Regions from separate parts of the Streptomyces sp. 12E genome, predicted to be linked through region 2. Evidence: riboswitches for the same ligand, from Rfam matches in the RefSeq annotation. Region 2 holds a riboswitch; each other region holds the start of a gene.
The links. A riboswitch is a leader RNA that binds a small molecule or an ion and turns the genes downstream of it on or off. The one in region 2 is predicted to bind cyclic di-AMP.

Region 1 (5,903 bases), 2.1 Mb from region 2:
GTACATGCCCATGGGTCACACGGCCACAGCCCAGGCAGGCTCCGGCGGCCTGACAGCGACCGAGCACCGCCTGGCCAACGGCCTGCGCGTGGTGCTCTCCGAGGATCACCTGACCCCGGTCGCCGCGGTGTGCCTCTGGTACGACGTGGGTTCGCGTCACGAAGTCAAGGGACGCACCGGCCTGGCTCACCTCTTCGAGCACCTGATGTTCCAGGGCTCCGCCCAGGTGAAGGGCAACGGTCACTTCGAGCTGGTGCAGGGCGCCGGCGGCTCCCTCAACGGCACCACCAGCTTCGAGCGCACCAACTACTTCGAGACCATGCCCGCCCACCAGCTGGAGCTCGCCCTCTGGCTGGAGGCCGACCGCATGGGCTCCCTGCTGACCGCCCTGGACGACGAGTCCATGGAGAACCAGCGGGACGTCGTCAAGAACGAGCGCCGCCAGCGCTACGACAACGTCCCCTACGGCACGGCCTTCGAGAAGCTGACCGCCCTGGCCTACCCGGAGGGCCACCCGTACCACCACACGCCCATCGGCTCGATGGCGGACCTGGACGCGGCCACCCTGGAGGACGCGCGCCGGTTCTTCCGCACGTACTACGCGCCGAACAACGCCGTGCTCTCGGTCGTCGGCGACATCGACCCGGAGCAGACGCTCGCCTGGATCGAGAAGTACTTCGGCTCCATCCCGGGCCACGACGGCAAGCCCGCCCCGCGCGACGGCTCGCTGCCCGAGGTCATGGGCGGGCAGCTGCGCGAGGTCGTGGAGGAGGAGGTCCCCGCGCGTGCGCTGATGGCCGCCTACCGGTTGCCCGAGGACGGCACGCGCGCGTGCGACGCCGCCGACCTGGCGCTCACCGTCCTCGGCGGCGGCGAGTCCTCGCGGCTCTACAACCGGCTGGTACGGCGCGACCGCACGGCCGTGGCCGCCGGCTTCGGCCTGCTGCGGCTGGCCGGGGCGCCCTCCCTGGGCTGGCTGGACGTGAAGACGTCCGGCGACGTGGAGGTGCCGGTCATCGAGGCCGCCATCGACGAGGAGCTCGCCCGGTTCGCCGAGGAGGGTCCCACGGCGGAGGAGATGGAGCGCGCGCAGGCCCAGCTGGAGCGCGAGTGGCTCGACCGGCTCGGCACGGTCGCCGGCCGCGCCGACGAACTGTGCCGGTACGCGGTCCTGTTCGGCGACCCGCAGCTCGCCCTGACCGCCGTACAGCGCGTCCTGGAGGTGACGGCGGAGGAGGTGCAGGAGGTCGCCAAGGCCCGGCTGCGCTCCGACAACCGCGCGGTGCTCGTCTACGAGCCGGTCGCCCCGCAGGCCGAGGACCCCGAGGAAGCCGCCGCAGCCGCCGCAGCCGCCGGCGCCGACGAGAACGAGGAGACGGCGAAGTGACCGAGCTCGCCACGATGGACTTCCACCCGCGGCCGCAGGCGGGCGAGGCCAAGCCCTGGGCCTTCCCGGCCCCCGAGCGGGGCACGCTCGACAACGGCCTGACCGTGCTGCGCTGCCACCGCCCCGGCCAGCAGGTCGTCGCCGTCGAGGTGCTCCTCGACGCGCCCCTTGAGGCCGAGCCGGCCGGTCTCGACGGTGTCGCCACGATCATGGCGCGGGCCTTCTCCGAGGGCACCGACAAGCACTCCGCCGAGGAGTTCGCCGCCGAGCTGGAGCGCTGCGGCGCCACCCTGGACGCGCACGCCGACCACCCCGGCGTCCGCCTCAGCCTGGAGGTGCCGGCCTCCCGGCTCACCAAGGGTCTCGGGCTGCTCGCCGACGCGCTCAGGGCGCCCGCGTTCGCCGACAGCGAGGTCGAGCGGCTGGTCCGCAACCGCCTCGACGAGATCCCGCACGAGCTGGCCAACCCCTCCCGCCGCGCCGCCAAGGAGCTCTCCAAGGAGCTGTTCCCGGCGAGTTCGCGCATGTCGCGTCCCCGCCAGGGCACCGAGGAGACGGTCACCGGCATCGACTCCGCGGCCGTACGCGCCTTCTACGAGAAGCACGTCCGCCCCGCCACGGCCACCGTCGTGGTCGTCGGCGACCTCACCGGCATCGACCTGGACGCGCTGCTCGGCGGCACCCTGGGCGCCTGGACCGGCTCCCCGGCCCGGCCGCGGCCCGTTCCGCCGGTGGTCGCGGACGACACCGGCCGCGTCGTGATCGTGGACCGCCCCGGCGCCGTCCAGACGCAGCTGCTGATCGGCCGCATCGGGCCCGACCGGCACGACCGCGTGTGGCCCGCGCAGGTGCTCGGCACGTACTGCCTGGGCGGCACCCTCACGTCCCGCCTGGACCGCGTCCTGCGCGAGGAGAAGGGATACACCTACGGCGTACGGTCGTTCGGGCAGGTCCTCAGGTCCGCCCCGGACGGCACCGGCGCGGCGATGCTGGCGATCAGCGGCTCCGTCGACACCCCGAACACCGGCCCCGCCCTCGACGACCTGTGGACGGTGCTGCGCACGCTCGCCGCGGAGGGGCTCACCGACGACGAACGCGACGTCGCAGTGCAGAACCTCGTGGGTGTGGCGCCGCTCAAGTACGAGACCGCCGCGGCCGTCGCGAGCACCCTGGCCGACCAGGTCGAACAGCACCTGCCCGACCACTACCAGGCCGATCTGTACCGGCAGTTGGCCGCGACCGGCACCGTGGAGGCCACCGCGGCCGTCGTGAACGCCTTCCCGGTGGACCGCCTGGTGACGATCCTCGTCGGCGACGCGGCGCAGATCAAGGCGCCGGTGGAGGCCCTCGGGATCGGTGAAGTCACCGTCGTGAGCGCCGAGTAGCACGCCGCGACGGCGCACACGCGCACGGGCCCTGGTGGCGGGAGAGCCACCAGGGCCCTCTTATGCCCGAATCGGGGCGGAAGTTGCCTGTCTGCCCTGTGGGATGCGCTACAAAAACCCGGATCCGTTTGAGGATGGGGAGGCGTCCCGCTTAGCTTCGTCCGGGCTGTTCGTCGGGCAGTGCGCCGCACCCGCGGCACCGGACAGCCATCGCCGAGTCCCCGTACGGCGCGAGCCAGGGGAGCCGGGGACCCGCATGAGTCCCTGGGGTGAATCGGACGCCCGCGCGTGTCGCGAGGGGGCCCGTAGGAGACCTTCCTGCTCCGAACCCGTCAGCTAACCCGGTAGGCGAGAGGGAAGGAAAGGACCAGCCTGTACATGGCGTTCACCCGCGCCCCGGGCAAGCACCGTCGTCCCAGCAGGATGCAGCGCGGCACCGCCCGCGCGGCGGGCGTCGCGGCGCTCACCACCACCGGTGCCGTCGGCTCCCTCGCGGCTCCCGCGCTCGCCGCCGAGCCCGCTGCCGCGCAGACCGGCCTCACGCCCGTGGTCACCCTGGGCGACGAGGTCGCCGACCGGATCGACGCCCAGGCGGCCGCCCAGCACGAGGCGGCCCGGGAGGCGGCCGAGGCCGCCGCGCGGAGGGCCGCCGAGGAGGCCGCGCGCGAGAAGGCCGCCGAGGAGGCCGTGCAGGCCCGCGCGGAGAAGGAGCGCGCCGCGCGGGAGGCCGAGCGCGAGCGCCTCAACACCTTCGTCTCCCCGATCCCCGGCTCGTACGTCTCGACCAGTTACCAGGCCGGCAGCTCGCTGTGGTCCTCCGGCAGCCACACCGGTGTCGACTTCCACGCCGCGAGCGGCACCCCCGTCCAGTCGGTCGGCGTCGGCACCGTCGTCGAGGCCGGCTGGGGCGGCTCGTACGGCAACCAGGTCGTCATCAAGATGCACGACGGCACGTACACCCAGTACGCCCACCTGTCGTCCATCGGCGTCTCGGTGGGCCAGCAGGTCGCCGCCGGGCAGCGGATCGGGCTCTCCGGCGCCACCGGCAACGTCACGGGCGCGCACCTGCACTTCGAGGCCCGTACGACCGCCGAGTACGGCTCCGACCTCGATCCCGTCGCCTACCTCCGCGCGCACGGCGTCAGCCTCTGACCCGCCCGCTTCCCGGTGCCCCGGCTCCCCGAGCCGGGGCACCGGTGTTTCCGGTCGGCGCTCGTCCAAAAAATGTGCATGGATTCCGGCCCGCCGTCGTGAATTACCGCTGATTGCAATAGAGTCACGGAACACACGTCAATCGTCGGCGTTTCACGGGGATTAAGCGGAGGTCGGTCATGCGTATTCCCGCGCACTCGGTGTGCACGGCGATCCGGGACGACATCGTCGCGGGTGTCCACGAGCGCGGCGGCCGGCTCACCGAGGAGGTCCTCGCCCGCCGTTACGGCGTCTCCCGCGTCCCGGTCCGGGAGGCGCTGCGCACGCTGGAGGCCGAGGGGTTCGTGGTGACCCGGCGGCACGCGGGCGCGTGCGTCGCGGAACCCACCGAGCAGGAAGCCGCCGACCTGCTGGAGATGCGCATGCTCCTGGAGCCGCTCGGCGCCTCCCGCGCGGCCCAGCGCCGCACCGAGGCCCATCTGAAGGTGCTGCGCGGCCTGGTCCGGCTGGGGCAGGAACGTGCCCGCCAGGGCCGCAGCGACGACCTGCGCTCCCTGAGCGGCTGGTTCCACGAGACGCTCGCCCAGGCCACCGGCAGTCCGGCGCTGTCCTCGGCGCTGACCCAGCTGCGGCACAAGATCGCCTGGATGTACGCCGCCGAGGGGCCGTCCGACCCGGTCGAGCACTGGGCGGAGCACGGCGCGATCGTGGACGCCGTGGCGCGCGGCGACGGCGACCGCGCGCGGTCCGTCACGGCGCTGCACACCGAGCGCGCGAGCACCGGGCACCGCCTGCGCTTCGCCCCCGGCGCCGGCCGCGCGGACCGTGTGAGGAACTCGCAACATGCCGTAAACACGACGGGTCTCCGGCATTAACACGGGTGCCGTATACAAAGGGGGAGTAATTCCGGGGGGTTTTCGCGCTGCCCGGAAAAGGGAAAGCGAAAGGCCCGCCCGGTGCTCCGGTCGGGCCTTTCGGTGTCACGGGCGGGTGTCCGACGAAAAGACGATTCCCGCGATCGTGAATGCTCAGACGGTCTCGGGAAGTTCCTCGAGGCCCTCGGAGACCAGCTTCGCCAGACGGTCCAGGGCGGCGTCGGCGCCCTCGGCGTCGGAGGCGAGGACGATCTCCTCGCCGCCCTGGGCGCCCAGGCCCAGGACGGCCAGCATGGAGGCCGCGTTGACGGGGGTGCCCCCGGCCTTGGCGATCGTCACCGGGACGCCTGCGGCCGTGGCGGCTCGGACGAAGATGGAGGCGGGGCGGGCGTGGAGACCCTCGGCCCAGCCGACGTTGACGCGGCGCTCAGCCATGTGTTGCTGCCCTTCACTGTTCAGGGTTGTCTAGACCAGTTTCCCACATCGTGAAACGTGCCCGGAGCGGCGTCCGCTCCCGGTGGCGGCCGGACCGCGGCCTCGGTCCGGCTGTCGTCCACCACAGACTGCCTCGCGCCGTCGTCGTACGCGAGCCGTACTCTGGGGCCCATGCAGACCTCGTCGGACCGGCACGAGTACCCCGCCCACTGGGAAGCCGACGTGGTGCTGCGCGACGGCGGCACCGCGCGCATCCGCCCCATCACCGTCGATGACGCCGAGCGCCTGGTCAGCTTCTACGAGCAGGTGTCGGACGAGTCGAAGTACTACCGCTTCTTCGCGCCCTACCCGCGCCTGTCCGCCAAGGACGTCCACCGCTTCACGCACCACGACTTCGTGGACCGGGTGGGACTCGCGGCCACCGTCGGCGGCGAGTTCATCGCCACCGTACGCTACGACCGGATCGGCGCCGACGGCACGCCCGCATCCCCCCACCCGTCGCCCGCCGCCACCCTTGCCGCAGGGCGCTCCGCGCCCGCCCCCTCCGTCCCCGACGAGGCCGAGGTCGCCTTCCTCGTGCAGGACGCCCACCAGGGCCGGGGCGTCGCCTCCGCCCTCCTCGAACACATCGGCGCCGTCGCGCGGGAGCGCGGCATCCGCAGGTTCGCG
Region 2 (5,903 bases):
GTGAGCTCTCCCGTTCCCTGCCGGAGACGCGCATCCTCATCCTGACCATGTACGACAACGAGCAGTTCTTCTTCGAGGCCCTCGCCGCCGGGGCCTCCGGCTACGTCCTGAAGTCCGTCGCCGACCGCGACCTCGTCGAGGCCTGCCACGCCACCATGCGCGGCGAGCCGTTCCTCTACCCCGGCGCCGTCAACGCCCTCATCCACAACTACCTGGACCTCGCGCGGGAGGGCCGCGCCCTGCCGGCCAAGGCGATCACCGACCGCGAGGAGGAGATCCTGAAGCTGGTCGCCGAGGGCCACACCTCGCAGCAGATCGCCGGCCTCCTCGCCATCAGCCCCAAGACCGTGGAGCGGCACCGCGCCAACCTGCTGGCCAAGCTCGGCCTGAAGGACCGCCTGGAACTCACCCGGTACGCCATCCGCGTGGGGCTGATCGAGCCCTGAACCGGCGCAGGGGCCGGCCGCTCCTGTTGTCAGACTGGACGCCCACAGGCCCGCCCCCTGGAAGTAGGAACCGATGCCCCACCCGTACGTCCTGCTGTCCGCCGCCGTCTCCCTCGACGGCTACCTGGACGACACCGGCCCGGAGCGGCTGCTGCTGTCCGGTCCGGCCGACTTCGACCGGGTCGACGAGGTGCGGGCATCCGTGGACGCCGTTCTGGTCGGCGCCGGCACGATCCGCGCCGACAACCCCCGGCTGCTGGTCAACTCGCCCGAGCGGCGTGCCGCCCGCCTCGCCGGGGGCGAGGCCGAGTACCCGCTCAAGGTCGCCGTCAGCGGCTCCGGCGACCTGGATCCGGCGGCCCGGTTCTGGCACACCGGCGGCGAGAAGGTCCTCTACACGACCGACGAGGGCGCCGGGCGCGCCCACGCCCTCGGTCTCGCCGCCGACGTCGTCCCGCTCGGCACCGGGCTCGACTGGCGTCGGCTCCTTGAGCACCTGCACGCCGAGCGTGGGGTCCGGCGGCTCATGGTCGAGGGCGGCGGCACGATCCACACCCAGCTCCTCACCGAAGGACTGGCCGACGAGCTCCAGCTGGTCCTCGCCCCGCTGTTCGTCGGCGACCCGCGGGCCCCCCGCCTCTTCGGCCCCGGCTCCTACCAGGGCGGTCGGCTGCGGCTGGTCGAGAGCCGCCCGGTCGGCGACGTCGTCCTGATGCGCTACGAGCCCACCGCCCCCGGCACCGGCCCGCTGCCCTCCGCCGCCGACCACCACTGGCTGGCCCTCGCCTGCGAGCTGGCCGCCGAGTGCCCGCCCTCGGAGACGGCGTTCAGCGTGGGCGCGGTCGTGGTGGCCGCCGACGGCACGGAGCTGGCGCGCGGCCGCTCCCGCGAGGGCGCCGACCCGGTGGTGCACGCGGAGGAGGCCGCGCTCGCCAAGGCCGATCCCACGGACCCCCGGCTCGCCACCGCCACCGTGTACTCCAGCCTGGAGCCCTGCGCCCGCCGCGCGTCCCGGCCGGCGCCCTGCGCCCGGCTCATCCTGGACGCGGGGGTACGGCGGGTGGTCACGGCCTGGCGGGAGCCGGACACGTTCGTGGCGGGCGCCGACGGCACCGGTGTGCTGACCGGCGAGGGCGCCACCGTCGTCGTCCTGCCCGAGCACGAGGACCGCGCCAAGGCGCCGAACGGCCACCTGCTCGGCCGCTGAGACCGGGCCGCCGGTAATGGGTGTGCGCCGTGTCCCGCGGATGGCGTACACTGGTCTCAACGACGCGGGGTGGAGCAGCTCGGTAGCTCGCTGGGCTCATAACCCAGAGGTCGCAGGTTCAAATCCTGTCCCCGCTACTGCAGGCCGAGGGCCGGAATCCAAAGGATTCCGGCCCTCGGTGTTTCCAGCCCTCAACCCGCGTTCTCACCCACTGTGAGCGAGTCGTCCCACAGCGCATAAAAACTGACGCTCGGTCAGAAACCGATCGCCGTCCGAGGCTCGGTCAACTCGCCCGTTTTTGGCCGTCCGTGACCCTTAAGTCCCCCTGGAAACCGTTGATGATCAAGAGGAACGGCTTGGAATCCGGCCCTTGCGTCTATTAACGTTCGATAACGCAGCGCGGTCGTCCCAGCCGTCACAGAAGGCGGCTCCGTGCGCACGCGCCGAATCCCGCGAGGGAACCGGGGAACCACCACCATGGGGTGAATCGCGTGAATACCGCCGTGGCCACACGGCTCGTATACGCGCGTAGGAGACCTTCCCGCTCCGAACCCGTCAGCTAACCCGGTAGGCGAAGACGGAAGGAAGGAGCACGCCCACGTGGCGTCCAACCCGCCTGCCCCCGAGGCCCCGTTCGAGCCGAGCGACACCTTCGCCTACGGCGGCAGCCGCGCCGGCGAGGGCCCCTTCGAGGAGTGGAACCCCACCGCGGAGTCCGTTCGCCCCGTGCGCGGCCGGCACCGTGTCGCCAAGCAGCGCGGCGGAGGACTCGCCCGCAGCTCCACCGTCCTGGGCGTCGGCGTCATAGCGGCCGTCGGCGCCGGCGGCATGGCGAGCGCCCAGACCGGCAAGCCGCCGGTGTCGATCTCCATGCCCGACCTTCCCAACGTGGGTTCCCTCATCTCCGACGAGGAAACCCCCGAGGAGGCGGCCACTCCTCTCAGCACCCTCGGCATGGCCGCCGCCGACACCGAGCAGGGCACCACCGGCGCCGGTGAGGCGCTGCGCACCCGGATCATGGCGCAGGTCGAGCAGCAGCAGGCCCAGGCCGAGAGCAAGGCGGAGGCCGAGGCGGTCGCCGCCGCCGAGAAGCAGGCCGCCGAGGCCGCCGCCAAGGCGGAGAAGGCGGCCAAGGCCAAGGCCGAGGCCGCCAAGAAGAAGGCGGAGGAGGCGGCCAGGAAGAAGGCCGAGGCCGAGCGCCTCGCCGAGCTGGCCAAGCAGTACGCGCTGCCGACCTCCTCGTACACCATCACCTCGACCTTCGGTCAGGCCGGCGCCTACTGGTCCTCCGGCCAGCACACCGGCCTCGACTTCGCCGCCCCCACGGGCACGCTGATCAAGGCCGTCCACACCGGCACGATCACCTCCGCCGGCTACGACGGCTCCTACGGCTACAAGACCGTGCTCACGCTCGACGACGGCACCGAGATCTGGTACGCCCACCAGTCCTCCATCAGCGTCAGCGTCGGCCAGAAGGTCAACACCGGCGACGTGATCGGCCGCGTCGGCTCCACCGGCAACTCCACCGGGGCCCACCTCCACCTGGAGGTCCACCCCGGCGGTTCCTCCGCGGGCATCGACCCGCTGGCGTGGCTGCGCGGAAAGGGCCTCACCGTCTGAGCGAGCGGACCCGCACGCCCTGGACCCCGGCGGCCCCGACGACGGCCCCCCGACGTCAGGGCCGCCGGTCAGGTGCTGTCCGGGGCAGTGCGCGGCGGACCGCTCAGAACCGGCGGGCGTTCGGGTCGTACGCGGTGTACGGAGGACCGTACGGCGCGGGAGGTCCGTAGCCGCCGTACACCGCCCACGGCGCCGCGGCGGCCGGAACCCGGGGCGCGGTGACGCGGGCCGCGTGCTCCAGGGCCGGCCGGGCCACTCCCCGCCGGTGCCACAGCTCCAGCAGCAGCTCCCGTTCCCGGGTGACGAAGTCCGGCCCCGCCCGCCCGAGCCGTCCCCGGTGCCGCAGGAACGCCAGCGACGTCGCACACGTCTCGTACGCGGCGACCGACCGTGCCGCCGCCCTCCCGCCGCAGCGGCGCGCGTACTGCCGGGCGACGCGCCGCGCCCGCATCGAGCCCAGCGCGAAGGGCTCCGCCGCGTCGAGCCACCCGGCGGCCACGTACGCGGACAGCTCCGCCCGCACGGTCCGCAGCTCCCGCCGCCGCGTCCACACCACCAGCCAGGTCAGCAGCCCGAACGCCGGCACCATGAACGCCGCGTACACCGCGAGGAAGCCGTACCGGCCGAACGTCGAGGAGCCGTTCCACAGCGCGTGCACGCCCATCGCGAGGAGCAGCCCGCCCAGCGGCAGCAGCACGCGCCGGGCCCGCTGCCGGTCCGTGGACAGCGCGGCGGCGCCGAAGCCGATCCCGGTGAGCACGGTGAACAGGGGGTGCGCGAACGGCGACATCACGATGCGGACGAAGAAGGTCGCCGCGGTGACCGAGGTGATGCCGCTGTCGCCGGTGATCCGGTCGGTGCCGAAGGCGGTGCCGAGGTAGAGGATGTTCTCGGTGAACGCGAAGCCGGTGGCGGTGACCCCGGCTATCACCACGCCGTCGAGGATCCCGGTGAAGTCGCGTCTGCGGAACAGGAACACCAGCAGGACGGCCGCGGCCTTCGCGGACTCCTCCACCACCGGCGCTATGACGGTCGAGCCCAGGGCGTCGGCGCCGGCCGGGTCGGCGGTCGCCGTCGCTACCCACCGGGTGGCGAAGCTGTTCGCGACGATCGCCATCAGCGCCGCCGCACAGGCGCCCCAGGCGAAGGAGAACAGCAGGTTCCGCCAGGGTCCCGGCTCGACCCGGTCCAGCCACCGGAAGGCGGCGACGAGCAGCGGCACGGGCAGGACGGCGAGACCGAGCCCGACCAGGAACCCCTGCGTCCCGGTCTGCTCGCGCACCAGCGCGAGGATGACCAGACCGGACAGCGCGAGCAGCGCGATCAGCGCGCCGTACCGCACCCAGGGCCGATGCCACCAGTGCGCGGGCCGCGGCGCTCCACCGGGGGCCGTGCCGGGAGGCGCCGGGTACGGGGGACTGGTGACCAAGGGATCGACCCTCACGAGGCGGGGCTGTGTCAGGCTCGGTCTGCTGCCTGCTCATCCCGCGATACGCGGCGGAAGAGCACGTCGTTCACGACATGACCCTTCTCCAGTCCCTGCCCCTCGAAACGGGTGAGCGGCCGGAAGGCGGGACGCGGCGCGAAACCGCCGTCCGCCCGGGTGTTCTCGAAGTCGGGGTGCGCGGTGAGCACGTCCAGCATCTGCTCCGCGTACGGCTCCCAGTCGGTGGCGCAGTGCAGCACCGCCCCCGGCGCCAGGCGGGTCGCGGCGAGGGTGAGGAACTCCGGCTGGATCAGCCGCCGCTTGTGGTGCCGCTTCTTCGGCCAGGGGTCGGGGAAGTAGACGCGCAGCCCGCCGAGGGAGCCGGGGGCGAGCATCTCGCGCAGCAGGATGATCGCGTCGCCGTTGCCGACCCGTACGTTGGTCAGCCCGAGCCGGTCGGCGAGGTTGAGCAGGTTGCCCTGGCCGGGCGTGTGGACGTCCACGGCGAGGATGTTGGTGGCCGGGTCGGCGGCGGCCATCTGGGCGGTCGCCTCGCCCATGCCGAAGCCGATCTCCAGGACGACGGGGTGGTCGTTGCCGAAGAACTCCGCGAGGTCGAGGCGTCGGCTGCCGTCGATGTCGAAGCCCCAGGCGGGCCACAGCCGCCGCAGGGCGTCCGCCTGCCCGGCGGTCACCCGGCTGCGCCGCGGCTGGAAGCTCCGGATCCGCCGCTCGAAGTGGGACCCGGCGGGATCGGCCTTCGGCCCGTCCGGGAACCGGGGCTCCCCCTTGGCCCGGGCAGGGTGGACGGACGTCCCGGGCGGGTGCGGCGCGTCCTGGCCGGAGGCGGGACGAAGGGCTTCGGAAGCGTTAACGGTGTCAGACACAGTGCCTCCGATGTTACGGGGCGCGCGCACCGGTCCCCCGGCACGGAGCGGGACGGCCCCCGCAGGGGCGGAGGGCGCGCTCGGGTTCCGGGTGGGCCGGCTCCTCCCGGCCTCGGCATCCGCTGGGCGGGGAGCGGGTCCGGGCCGGGGGAGGAAACGCCGATGCCCCGGCCGGGGCGGGCGACTCGTCCGGGATCGGTACGGGCTGACGACGGCACCCGTCGGGCGGTCCCGGGCGCCCGGCATCCGCCCGGTTCTCCGGGGCGGCCCGGGATCGCCCGGCGGCTCAGCGCCCCGCCGTCTCCAGCGCCGCCAGT
Region 3 (5,903 bases), 430 kb from region 2:
GCCCCGCCGCCCCTTCCCGTCCCCGAGGCCCCGAACCCCCGTGCGCGCGGTTCCCCGCGCCCCTGAGGGGCGCGGGCCGCCCGTTAGGGTCGCCGCATGGATGACCAGCCTGCCGCCTCCGCCCCGCGGGGTCCCGTTCCCGAGCTGTTCAGCTGGGAGTTCGCCGCCGATCCGTACCCCGCCTACGCCTGGCTCCGTGAGCATTCGCCGGTGCACTGGACGAAGCTCCCCAGCGGCGTGGAAGCCTGGCTCGTCACCCGTTACGCCGACGCCAAGCAGGCCCTCGCCGACCAGCGCCTGAGCAAAAACCCGGTGCACCATGCGGAAGACGCCGTGGGGAAGAGCAAGACGGGCATCCCCGGCGAACGCAGCGCGAATCTCATGACACACCTGCTGAACATCGACCCGCCGGACCACACCCGGCTGCGCCGGCTGGTCAGCAAGGCGTTCACCCCGCGCCGGGTCGCCGAGTTCGCCCCCCGCGTACAGGAGCTGACCGACGGCCTCATCGACGCCTTCGCCGGCCGGGGCGGAGCCGACCTCATCCACGACTTCGCCTTCCCCCTTCCCATCTACGCCATCTGCGACCTGCTCGGCGTACCGAAGGAAGACCAGGACGACCTTCGAGACTGGGCGGGAATGATGATCCGCCACGGCGGAGGCCCCCGCGGCGGGGTCGCCCGGTCCGTGAAGAGGATCCGCGGCTACCTCGCCGAGCTGATCCACCGTAAACGCAGCGATCTCGGCGACGACCTGATTTCCGGCCTCATCCGGGCGAGCGACCACGGCGAGCACCTGACCGAAGACGAAGCCGCCGCCATGTGCTTCGTGCTTCTGTTCGCCGGCTTCGAGACGACCATCAACTTGATCGGTAACGGCACGCACGCCTTGCTCCAGAACCCTGAACAGCGCGCTCTTCTCCAGCGGGCCCTCGCCGAAGACGATGACCGCCTCGTGACGACCGCGGTGGAGGAGCTGCTGCGATTCGACGGCCCGGTGGAGCTGGCGACCTGGCGGTACGCGACCCAGCCTCTCGAAATCGGCGGCACGCCCATTTCCCAAGGCGATCCCGTTCTGGTCGTGCTCGCCGCCGCCAACCGTGACCCCGCACGTTTCGACGCGCCGGGCACGCTCGATCTGACGCGCAGGGACAACCAGCATCTGGGGTACGGCCACGGCATTCACTACTGCCTGGGCGCTCCGCTGGCCCGGCTGGAAGGTCACGTAGCGTTGTCGACGCTGCTGCGCCGTCTGCCGGACCTGCGGCTCGCGGTGGAACCGGCCGAACTCCGCTGGCGGGGCGGGCTCATCATGCGCGGACTGCGCACGCTTCCGGTGGAGTTCACCCCGCCGCGGAACGGTCCGCGGAAGTGACGGACCGGGCCGCCGACCGCAGTGCCCCCGAGTGGGCCAGCGCAAACATGACACGCTCTCAACTCTGTGATCTTCACGTGATCTGCGCGGCATGAACTTGTGACAAGTGATCGTCTCCGGATACGTTCACCCATCAAGTGCGGTGCCCGGGGCTTCCCTCACCGCGCCTGTCATTGCTGTTCTGCGAAAGGTCTCCGCATGCTCTCCGGGAACGGTCGGCACCGTCGCCCCCGCCAGGCTCCGGCTCTCCTCGTCGCGGCCGGAGTGACCGGCTCCGCCATCGCGATCCCGCTCCTCGGAGCCGGCAGCGCCAGCGCGGCCGACGGCGCGACCTGGGACCGGGTCGCCGAATGCGAAAGCGGTGGCTCCTGGAGCCAGAACACCGGCAACGGCTACTACGGCGGCCTGCAGTTGACCCAGGACGACTGGGAGCGGTACGGCGGCCTGGACTACGCGACCAGCCCCGACCAGGCCAGCCGCGGCCAGCAGATAGCCGTGGCCGAGAGAATCCTCGCCGACCAGGGGGTCGGCGCGTGGCGCACCTGCGGACTGACGGCGGGCCTCGGACAGGACTCGACGTCGGCCGGCGTCGACACGGGTGTGGCGGAGGACTCGACCTCGGACACGTCCGGCTCCACGGACCCGTCCGGCTCCTCCGACTCCACTGACTCGTCCGGATCGTCGGACTCCGGTGATTCGTCCGCTTCGTCCTCCCCGTCGGCCGCAGCCGGCGCGGAGGGGTCGGCGAACGGTGAGGGCGCGGCCGGTGAGGGCGCGGCCGGTGAATCGGCCAAGTCCGACGGGTCGGGTGGCTCGGAGAAGGATTCGGACAGCGGCTCCGGCGACGGATCCGGCGCCTCCCCCTCCGCCTCGGCCACCCCCAGGAGTGATGAGTCGGACAAGTCGGGGCAGACCACCGGCTCTTCCGAACTCACCGGCACCGAAGGCACGGGCGCCGGCCGCCATCGTGGCGTCAGTGCCGAGGAGGGCGAGGTGGAGGACCGTGCGTCGGACCCGTCCGGCCGGCACGCCTCGCGCAGCGCCGACGCCTCGCGCGCCGCCGCCGACGGCTCGTACACCGTGCGCACCGGCGACAGCCTCTCGTCCATCGCCGACTCCCTTGAGCTCGACGGCGGATGGCGGTCGCTCTACGCGAAGAACGAGCAGGTCGTCGGTGCCGACCCGGACCTCATCCTGCCGGGTCAGGAGCTCGAGGTCGGGATCGAACCGGGCGAGAAGTGACACCCGAAAGGGTGTAGAGCTGGCGGCAGTTGACGTCACGTTTCGCGGTTAATGTCCGATTTAAAGACTGTGAGAGATAGGTCTCAGAAGCCCTGATCGTCTTTGAAATTCCGCGGACCGCGTGCTTACGGTCGTGATCGCTCGCCACCGCGGGCCCCGACTGCCGCCACGCCGAATCCTGCCGGCGGCAGCACGGGAACAGTCGTCGCATCATGCGCCGTAGGCAGGAGCGGGGGACCCAAGGTAAGCGCCCCTTCCGGTGATTGACACCGGATCGGGCTTGGGGTGGAGCCGCGTCCCGTGAGGGACGCGGCCGGGCAACTCAACCGGCCCGAACCCGACAGCTCACCTCGCAGGCGTCGGTGAGGGGATCCATCCATGCTGTTTTCCGGCAAGGGCAAGCACCGTCGTCCGTCCAAGGCCACCCGCGCGATCGCCGTCGCCGGTGTCGCCTCCGCCGCCGTCGCCGCTCCGCTGATGGCGGCCGGCAACGCCTCCGCCGCCACCGCCTCCGAGTGGGACACCGTCGCCCAGTGCGAGTCCGGCGGCAACTGGTCCATCAACACCGGCAACGGTTACTACGGCGGTCTGCAGTTCTCCGCCTCCACCTGGGCCGCGTACGGCGGCACGCAGTACGCCTCCACCGCCGACCGGGCCAGCAAGGCCCAGCAGATCGAGATCGCCGAGAAGGTCCTCGCGGGCCAGGGCAAGGGCGCCTGGCCGGTCTGCGGCACGGGCCTGTCCAACGCCGCCTACACCGGCTCCTCCGCGAACGGCACCTCGAACGGCTCCTCGGCCGGCTCCTCGCAGGGCACCGGTTCCACCGGGACCCGCGAGACCGGGCAGAAGGCCTCCCGCTCCGCCGAGCGCCCGGCCGCCGAGCAGAGGACCGAGCGGAAGGCCGAGCGGAAGGCCGAGGAGAAGACCGTCACCACCCCGACCGGCGAGAAGGTCGAGAAGGGCGACGGCGAGTACAAGGTCGTCAAGGGCGACACCCTCAGCTCCATCGCCGCCGAGCACGACGTCGAGGGCGGCTGGGCCCAGCTGTTCGAGCTGAACGACGACATCGTCGACGTCGCCGACCTCATCTACCCGGGCCAGCAGCTGCACCTGAAGTAAGCGGCCGTCCCCCCTGCTCCCCGCCCCGGTGCGTCGTCCCCCGTACGCGCCGGGGCGGGGTTTTTGCGGCCGGGTTTCCGGAAACGGCTTTGTTCCGTTCGGAAACAATTTACTCTCGGTTCTGTCCACGGGGCGGGCGGCCGGATGGCCGATCGCCCGGAGCCGGTTAGGCTCGGTCTCGCAAGACCCTCCGGGGTCCTGCCCACCCGCGTCACATCCAAGAAGGAGATGCTCGTGCCGTCCATCGACGTCGTCGTAGCCCGGGAAATCCTGGACTCCCGAGGCAACCCCACGGTCGAGGTCGAGGTCGGCCTCGACGACGGCAGCACGGGTCGTGCCGCCGTCCCGTCCGGCGCCTCCACCGGCGCCTTCGAGGCCATCGAACTCCGTGACGGCGATGCCAACCGTTACCTGGGCAAGGGCGTCGAGAAGGCCGTCCTGGCCGTCATCGAGCAGATCGGCCCGGAGCTCGTCGGTTACGACGCCACCGAGCAGCGCCTGATCGACCAGGCGATGTTCGACCTGGACGCCACCGACAACAAGGGCTCCCTCGGCGCCAACGCCATCCTCGGCGTCTCGCTCGCCGTCGCCCACGCCGCCTCCGAGGCCAGCGACCTCCCGCTCTTCCGCTACCTGGGCGGCCCCAACGCGCACCTGCTGCCGGTGCCGATGATGAACATCCTGAACGGCGGCTCGCACGCCGACTCCAACGTGGACATCCAGGAGTTCATGATCGCCCCGATCGGCGCGGAGTCCTTCTCCGAGGCCCTGCGCTGGGGCGCCGAGATCTACCACACCCTGAAGAAGGTCCTGAAGAGCAAGGGCCTGGCCACCGGCCTCGGTGACGAGGGCGGCTTCGCCCCGAACCTCGGCTCCAACCGCGAGGCCCTCGACCTCATCCTCGAGGCCATCAAGGAGGCCGGCTACACCCCGGGCGAGCAGATCGCCCTGGCGCTCGACGTCGCCGCGTCCGAGTTCTACAAGGACGGCTCCTACACCTTCGAGGGCAAGGAGCGCTCCGCCGCCGAGATGACCGAGTACTACGCCGAGCTCGTCGACGCGTACCCGCTCGTCTCCATCGAGGACCCGCTGTTCGAGGACGACTGGGAGGGCTGGAAGACCATCACCGCCAAGCTCGGTGACAAGGTCCAGCTCGTCGGCGACGACCTGTTCGTCACCAACCCCGAGCGCCTCGCCCGCGGCATCGAGGAGGGCGCCGCCAACGCCCTGCTGGTCAAGGTCAACCAGATCGGCTCGCTGACCGAGACCCTGGACGCCGTCGAGCTGGCCCAGCGCAACGGCTTCAAGTGCATGATGTCCCACCGCTCCGGCGAGACCGAGGACGTCACCATCGCCGACCTGGCCGTCGCCACCAACTGCGGCCAGATCAAGACCGGCGCCCCGGCCCGCTCCGAGCGCGTCGCCAAGTACAACCAGCTGCTGCGCATCGAGGAGATCCTCGACGACGCCGCGGTGTACGCCGGCCGCTCCGCCTTCCCCCGTTTCAAGGGCTGAGCTCCCCGCCCGTAGGCGGCGTCGTACGTACGTCCCCGTACCCGGTCCCGTACCGTGTGCGGGGACGTACGCACGTATGAACACGCATGAAGGCGAACCGGAGGCGGAACATGGCGGTCAAGGACCGGGACCGTTTCTCCACCGCGACCAGGATCCGGCTGATCGGTGAGCAGACCGCGGCCCGGGTCTACCGCTCGCAGACCAAGCGCCAGGCCCGCCGCTCCCGGCTGACCGGACGGGCGGCGCTGCTCGCCCTGGTGGTCTGCTCCATGATCGTCGCCCTCGCCTACCCCATGCGGCAGTACGTCTCCCAGCGCGCGGACATCGCCGACCTCCAGCAGGAGCAGGACGAGACCCGTCGGCGGGTCGAACGGCTGCGCGACCTGAAGGCCCGCTGGCAGGACGACGCCTACGCCGAGCAGGAGATCCGCCGGCGGCTGCACTACGTCATGCCCGGCGAGACCGGCTACATCGTCATCGACCCGGGTGCGGCGAAGCAGTCCCGTACGGATCTCGAAGCCGCTGACCGCCCCTGGTACGCGAACGTCTGGGACGGCGTCGACAAGGCCGACGCCGCCGACCAGTGACCCCCTGTTGGAAGCCGCAGAAAGACACGTATGGAAACGCCCCCGCCCACGACCCCGCGCACCGAG

Region 1: linked by a shared signal. The riboswitch ahead of ACZ8ZB_RS25525 (M23 family metallopeptidase) and the one ahead of ACZ8ZB_RS16000 (M23 family metallopeptidase) in region 2 are both predicted to bind cyclic di-AMP.
Region 3: linked by a shared signal. The riboswitch ahead of ACZ8ZB_RS14020 (transglycosylase family protein) and the one ahead of ACZ8ZB_RS16000 (M23 family metallopeptidase) in region 2 are both predicted to bind cyclic di-AMP.

Annotation. Positions count from the first base shown of each region.
Region 1 covers NZ_JBVNCJ010000001.1:5,535,573-5,541,475, forward strand. The annotation lists gene ACZ8ZB_RS25515 (M16 family metallopeptidase) at 5-1,387, shown strand; gene ACZ8ZB_RS25520 (M16 family metallopeptidase) at 1,384-2,772, shown strand; cyclic di-AMP (ydaO/yuaA leader) riboswitch at 2,974-3,138, shown strand; gene ACZ8ZB_RS25525 (M23 family metallopeptidase) at 3,151-3,924, shown strand; gene ACZ8ZB_RS25530 (GntR family transcriptional regulator) at 4,104-4,799, shown strand; gene ACZ8ZB_RS25535 (HPr family phosphocarrier protein) at 4,953-5,234, opposite strand; gene ACZ8ZB_RS25540 (bifunctional acetate--CoA ligase family protein/GNAT family N-acetyltransferase) at 5,406-5,903, shown strand, end outside.
Region 2 covers NZ_JBVNCJ010000001.1:3,448,466-3,454,368, reverse strand. The annotation lists gene ACZ8ZB_RS16015 (response regulator transcription factor) at 1-446, shown strand, start outside; gene ACZ8ZB_RS16010 (dihydrofolate reductase family protein) at 520-1,653, shown strand; tRNA gene ACZ8ZB_RS16005 (tRNA-Met) at 1,717-1,790, shown strand; cyclic di-AMP (ydaO/yuaA leader) riboswitch at 2,085-2,242, shown strand; gene ACZ8ZB_RS16000 (M23 family metallopeptidase) at 2,254-3,273, shown strand; gene ACZ8ZB_RS15995 (PrsW family intramembrane metalloprotease) at 3,377-4,702, opposite strand; gene trmB (tRNA (guanosine(46)-N7)-methyltransferase TrmB) at 4,732-5,586, opposite strand; gene lhgO (L-2-hydroxyglutarate oxidase) at 5,873-5,903, opposite strand, start outside.
Region 3 covers NZ_JBVNCJ010000001.1:3,014,643-3,020,545, reverse strand. The annotation lists gene ACZ8ZB_RS14030 (cytochrome P450 family protein) at 97-1,374, shown strand; gene ACZ8ZB_RS14025 (transglycosylase family protein) at 1,573-2,616, shown strand; cyclic di-AMP (ydaO/yuaA leader) riboswitch at 2,822-2,990, shown strand; gene ACZ8ZB_RS14020 (transglycosylase family protein) at 2,995-3,735, shown strand; gene eno (phosphopyruvate hydratase) at 3,970-5,250, shown strand; gene ACZ8ZB_RS14010 (FtsB family cell division protein) at 5,361-5,837, shown strand; gene ACZ8ZB_RS14005 (DUF501 domain-containing protein) at 5,868-5,903, shown strand, end outside.